Regions from separate parts of the Lutibacter profundi genome, predicted to be linked through region 2. Evidence: riboswitches for the same ligand, from Rfam matches in the RefSeq annotation. Region 2 holds a riboswitch; the other holds the start of a gene.

Region 1 (3,432 bases), 390 kb from region 2:
TGAAAACAATCAAACTAATTTAAAGAGAGGTAAAGATGTTGATAATGCCACAAAAGAAGATGATGGACAGATAACACTATTTTAATTTCTCATAAAAAGTAAACTCATAGTCTTTTAATAATTCTGGATGTGCCATTTTAATAATATCTTTCAATACTAAATCGGGTCGGGCAGGAGCTAATTCAAAATAAAGAACACCTCCTTTTTCACCTTTTTTATTAACAAATGTAAAAATATTATGATGTTGAAAAGCGTTAAATTTAGCGTAAATACTATTGGCATTTTTAAGTTGTTCCATAGTTTTGTAATAACTGGGAGAAATCCATAATTCGGCGTCTTTTCCTTTTTCAAAAACATTTTCAATATTTAAAGAAAGGCTTCCTTTTCCTTTAGAATTTTTCCATAAATAATTAGTATTCGCATCCTGTAAAAAAGTAGCTTCAAAACTGTTACCTGCAGGTAAATTCCAAATATCTTTAAAAAGTCCACCAGAAATAATAGTCGGTATTTTTTCAGCTTTTAAAGCAATAGATTTGGCATTTAAATAATTTTTTTCAATGTTTTTGAATATACTATCAGCTTCACGTTCTTTATTAAATAATACACCAAAAAACTTAATCCATTCAGCCCTGCCTAGAGGAGTTTCTTCTAACCAGTCACCATTTAGGAGCACAGGAATTCCAAATTTTTGAATAATATTAAACATTTTATTGTTGCTAGTTATAGAAAACCCTATTACAGCATCTGGTTGTAACTCAAGTAATAATTCAGTATTTATATTTTCTTCATTCCCTAGCTCTTTTATGTCACCATTTTTAATTAATACCCTTGTTTTTTTTGATGAAATATATTTAGTGTTTGGAAATCCAACTAATTTAGTTTCAACACCTAACAATTCTAACATAGGGATATGTGTAGTACTAGTTACTACAATTGATTGTAATGGTGTTTTTAAGGTATTTAACTGCTTTTTACCCAATGAATCAGTCAATATATATTCAAAAGTTTCTTTTGAGTTTTGGTAAGGAGCTTTTATACTAAGTTTAGTGTATTTTTTATAATGTTTAATCTCAAAGCCTTTTGCGTATTTTATAGCGTTATCAACAGTGTTTTCTCCATTAAAAGAATTTTTGTTTTCGTTCTTTTTACAAGAATAAATAAGTAATAGGAAAAATATGGATGTTAAAAATTTTATGACAAATAGTTTCATTAAAAATTAATTTTTACAAATGTAATATTTTATATATTTAATGGTACAAATTGGTCTTAATTAATTAAATTTGTTGCCGATTATGGTTTTTATTTATGCTTCTGTATAAATAAATTAAAAGGGAATTCGGTTAGAAACCGAAGCTGTACCCGCAACTGTAAGCTTTGTCGAATTTTTTCGATGGTTGTTATTAAACTTTATAACCACTGTTCAGTTTTTTTGAATGGGAAGGTGAATAACAATACGCAAGCCAGGAGACCTGCCAAAATCATTTTAATTAACACTTTCGGGAGAAAAGTAAATTAGGTATGAAACAGTTTAGCAGATTTTTATTTTTTTTATTTCTTATTAATAATTGGAGCTCTTATGGGCAAAAAGATTCAATTGTAGCCCTAGATATTGTTGTTTTAAGTGATGTTAAATTGAAGAAATTTTCTGCAGGATACAATGTGAATGAAATTTTAGATTCTGTAATTAAAACACAAACCTCATTAACTGATTTACTCAATTTAAATACGTTAATTTATTTCAAGACAAATGGTTATGGAATGATTTCTTCACCATCATTTAGAGGTACAAATGCATCACAAACTGCAGTTATTTGGAATGGTATAAATATAAATTCTCAGTTAACAGGACAAACAGATTTTAACAACGTTTCAATAGTTAATTACAATGAGATAACTGTTAAAAGAGGTGGGAGTTCAGTACAATACGGTAGTGGTGCTATTGGAGGTAGCATACACCTCAACAATTCTTTTCATTTTTACAATCATTTTATAAATGAGATTCAAGTTTCTTATGGTAGTTTCAACACCTTAAATACTTCATATAAATTAAGTGCGGGTACTACTAAAAGTTACATAACTACAGGAATTGATTATAAGAAATCTGAAAATGATTACAAATACTTAGGATATGGTGAAAAAAATGAAAATGGAGCTTATAATTTTTTGGGTTTCAACTTTAATGCTGGGTATTTTATAAATGAAAATGTACTGCTAAAATTATTTCATAATTCTAGTTTAAATGACAGAAATTTATCAGGAACATTAACATATAACGCAAAAGATGCTTACAAAAATAATGATTCCAAAACACTGTTAGTACTTGATTTTTTAGATGAAAAATTCTCATCAAATTTAAATTTAGCACATATTTATGAAGACTATAAGTATTATCCAAATAACGAAAATAACACTCAATTTTCGTTCGGAAAAGTGAATACTTTTATTGTGAAATACGATGCTTCATTATTTTTTAAATCTGCAAATTTATTAGTAAAAGGAATATTAGAATATGATAGTGTAAAAGGAAGTGGTAGTAATATTGGTTTCAACCAGAGAGATGTATTTTCAGCTGTTTTTTTGTTAAATCATAAATTAACGCCAAAAATAGATTACGGTGTTAATATTAGAACAGAAGTTACAAATCAATACAACGTTCCATTAATTTTTTCAATAGGTTCAAATTTTAAAATTACTAAGTTTTATACGTTACAACTAAATACTTCAAAAAATTATAGAATACCAACATTTAATGATTTATACTGGGTTCCTGGCGGAAATACTACTTTAAAACCTGAAAATTCATATCAATTTGAACTAGGAAATGATTTTAATTTTAATTCTCAAAAAATTAATTTAACAGGGTATTATATCAACTCTAAAGATATGATAAAGTGGTTGCCAAATAGGAATAATATTTGGTCACCTATTAATGTTGAAGAAGTTGAAAGTTATGGCATTGAATTTAAGTATGAAGTACTAAAGAAAATTGGAAACAATACGTTTGAGTTTTTAACAAATTATGGGTATACCATTTCAAAAAATGTTCAAACAAATAACCAATTAATTTATGTGCCAAAAAATAAAATAACAGGAACATTTTCTTATAATTATAAGAAATTCTCAGCTTATTATCAATTACTATATAATGGTAGTGTTTATACTACAACCGATAATTTTAGTGATTTAAGTTCATACGATATTTCAGATGTAGGTGTGGGTTATAAGTTATCTAGCAAAAAGAAAGAGGCTACTATAATAACGTTTAAAGTACAAAATATTTTTAATAAAAAATACCAAAATGTGGCATATAGACCTATGCCTAATATAAATTATAAATTAAAATTAATCTTAAATTTTTAGAAGTATGAAGAATAGTAAAATTATAGTAATGGCAATTTTATTTTTAGGAATATTTGTTACATCATGTGATGA
Region 2 (3,432 bases):
TTACATTGACTACATTTTTGAAGTGTTCTTTTATCAATATTTCCACACTCGTTACAAATGGTTATTTTTATGTTAAAACAAAAGTAATTACACCCTGCTAAAGCGGTAGCGTTAATTAATTTTAAAAAACCTTCTTTATTGGGTGATTCTTCTAAATTTAGGTGAAGAGCAGAACCTCCGTCTAAATACTGTATAATTTCATTTCCATGAAGCATTATTTTGTCTAAAGAATTTATTGAAGAGTCTTCTACAGGGTAGAAATAAGAATTGTAACAATCACGAGGAACAAATAAACCATCTTCTCTATCCCATTTTGCATTTTTTACCCCTAAATTTTCTGCTGGAACAAACTCGGTATTAAACATATATCCATATTGTTTTTTTGCTTCTTTATTAGCATCATAGATAACTTTTAGTTGTTTGGTTATGAAATCTTTATAAATTATGCTATTTTTAGCTATAATTCCTTTGCTCTCAGCAGCCTCAACCATTCCATTTATTCCAATAGTTAAAAATTGTTTGTCTAATGAAATAAACCCTGCATCATAAACAGGTAACATTCCTGCTTCTTTATATTCTTCAATCAATTTTCTATAAGCAACTTGATACTTATGAATTTTATTTATTTCAGTTTTGAGGTTTTTATCTTTTTGTATTAACCGGTTCATATTTAATGTAATTACATTAATTGACCCGGTTGAAACTCCTCCAGCACCAAGAGAGTAACTAAATGTATTATCGCTAATTTCATTTCTTAATCTGCAGCAAGATGCTAAACTGTCTGCACTTTCTGATTGATAAATAAAGAACGAATTTCCCTCGCTTAATTCTGTTGCACACATATCTGCAAATTCAGAATCAACGGGCTTCCCATTCTTAACCAGCATTGCAGCGGTAACAACAGGAAATGTTAATACTGCTTTTTCTCTTTCTTTATTAAACCATTTCATAAAAAACTGTTGCATTTTTTTTAGGCTATCCCATTTAGGCTTACTCATATCAGGAAACACAAAATCATCAAACATGCTATTGAAATACAATTCATCATACAAGGATATATTCCAAAAAACGGATTGATAACCACGAGCTGCAGCTGGTTGATTAATAGCGTAAACGGCATGTTGAAGATGGTTGAAAACTGACTTCTTATTTGTATTTAAATAATCATCACCAAAATCCTTTTTTGCAAAATAATCAAAATACAACAAAAATTCAACTGTTGCCAAAGCACCTGCAAACTGTGAACTAACAGCAAAAACTAGATTTACAAACTCTCCACAAAAACTTTCCAAATGTTGCGGAGCTTTACTTTCGCCTCCAAGTTTGGTTAATCCATCAAATAAAAAGGGATACATACTAATTGATACACAATATGGTTTTAATGATGTTTCGTCATGAACATATATTTCATGAGATTCTATTTGTCTAACATATTCATTGGCTAAGTCTTTGTCAAATAATTGAGCAATCTTGTTTTTTACTAATTGTCTATTTACTTGTACATTAATGTCTTTGTTAAGTTCTGCTTCCATGGTGGCAATATTTTTTGAAGAAACATTAGCATTGGCATCTATTTTTGAACCATCAGCAGCATTGTTTGCATTAATATAGTTATTAATAAAATTAATTTTTTTATTTATCTGTTCTTGTGATAGTCTAATCATAGCTTAATAGTTTTTAAGAATAAATGATTTAATTTTTTATTTGTTTGTACTTCCAAAAATTTCTGATTCGTTGTAAGGCTTTCTAAACCTCCTTTTTCAGATATCCATTTTCCAGTTTTAATCCATGTAAGATGATTTAAAATGGATTTTTCAATTTTATCTTCACCAGAATAAAGACATGTTTTGTAGCCTTTTTTTTGAGCATATTTTAAATGGGAAATAAGTTCTTGTTTATTCCATTCTCCACCCATAAACAAAACGCAACTGGCAAATCCGCTGTATTTTATTAATGTATTTTGGAAAATAGTAGAAGTAAGTTTTTGCCCATTATTTTCTTTCCACAAAATAGGAGAATGACAACCTTCACAGTGAACTTTACAACCGCAAATGCTAAAACATATACTAACTTCTCCAGGTACTTCTTGTAGTACAATTTGAATGGTAGAATAATTCATTTTTTCTAAATTTTATTAGTAAAAAAGTCATTAATAATTCTGTCAAAAAAGGTACGGTTATTCTAAAATTGAATATATCGTGCCAATAACTTTTTGCCCGAAAGTTTGACATTCTTTTGAAAGAGGCAGGTCTTCTGACTTACTCCAGTTTTTACGTCTTCCCATCTGCCATCAGGCAAACAGTGACAAAGAATGTAAAAACCATAAAGAGTTTACAGCTGCGGGAACAGTTCAGGATTTACACCTAATTCCCTTTTAATCCAATACAATTGCCTATTGTAATAGAACCAAATTCATATCAAATGTAAAGGGATTTTTCTTAAAATTTGTACAACTTAAAATAAATTATTAAAAAACTTATTAACAGAAAAAGATTATTTTTTTGATAGCATGTTTCAAAATATGGTTATAGGCTAAAATGAATATTCGGTTAGTTAAACAGGGTGTTTTTGTGTTATTTTACTTAATTCTACAATTTGCTATTTACAGAGTTATCCAAAGTATTTATTTAGCTGGAGCTAATTTAGACACTCACCTAAAACGCATAAAATAAGTTATTTATATTTTATTTTAAACCTTCTATTTTATTGTTCGTATTTGTTATTGTCTATTTTATTAAATAATATTGATTTAAAATCTTATTGAAAGACCACCTCCTGTACCAAATCGGTTATCATAACTTGCCATCAAAGAAAAATTTCTTGAAAGCATATACTCTGCTCCTACGCTCCAAACGGTTTCAGATTCATAATTAATTCCGGTTGAAAAATTATTTACTAGCCCAAAATCTAATTGATATTCATAATAACCAAAAACAGAAAATTTTGGGAATAGCATTATGCTTCTTCCTATTGAAACTCGAGGTCTTAATTCACTATCAATTCGAGCATCTATACTGAATAAATAAGGTGATAAATATCGAATTCCTGCCACAGCTACGGTATTGAATTCATCTAAATTATCTGCAATTTTATTTTCAATATTTACACCTCCAAATACTCTAAAGTAATCGTGTAAATAATATTCATAAGTTACTTCTGCTTCTAAATTCTCATTCCATCCATATTCAAAGGATATATTAAATTGATTTCGAATATTAGATGTTGAGGCATTTAATGAAATTGCATTTGAAGCTATATCTAACAATCCCCAAGAGTAATATCTGTCTGTTTCAGCCACTCCTGTTTTAATAGGAAATCCTTTCATCCTTATATCTCTTGGCGTATCATAACTTATTACACGAGCCATTCCGCCCATTAAATGGTATAATATATGGCAATGAAAAAACCAATCACCATATTCATTTCCGTAAA

Evidence for each region. Region 2 has a riboswitch for cobalamin ahead of nrdG (anaerobic ribonucleoside-triphosphate reductase activating protein). Riboswitches for the same ligand answer to the same signal wherever they lie in the genome.
Region 1: another riboswitch for cobalamin. It lies ahead of Lupro_RS01475 (TonB-dependent receptor plug domain-containing protein); the one in region 2 lies ahead of nrdG (anaerobic ribonucleoside-triphosphate reductase activating protein).

What each region holds. Positions count from the first base shown of each region.
Region 1 covers NZ_CP013355.1:323,493-326,924, forward strand. Annotated here, with positions in the region: gene Lupro_RS01465 (DNA gyrase/topoisomerase IV subunit A) at 1-85, shown strand, start outside; gene Lupro_RS01470 (ABC transporter substrate-binding protein) at 77-1,210, opposite strand; cobalamin riboswitch at 1,277-1,491, shown strand; gene Lupro_RS01475 (TonB-dependent receptor plug domain-containing protein) at 1,519-3,360, shown strand; gene Lupro_RS01480 (YncE family protein) at 3,365-3,432, shown strand, end outside.
Region 2 covers NZ_CP013355.1:711,146-714,577, forward strand. Annotated here, with positions in the region: gene nrdD (anaerobic ribonucleoside-triphosphate reductase) at 1-1,664, opposite strand, end outside; gene nrdG (anaerobic ribonucleoside-triphosphate reductase activating protein) at 1,661-2,119, opposite strand; cobalamin riboswitch at 2,227-2,426, opposite strand; partial or broken gene Lupro_RS03135 (multicopper oxidase domain-containing protein) at 2,750-3,432, opposite strand, start outside.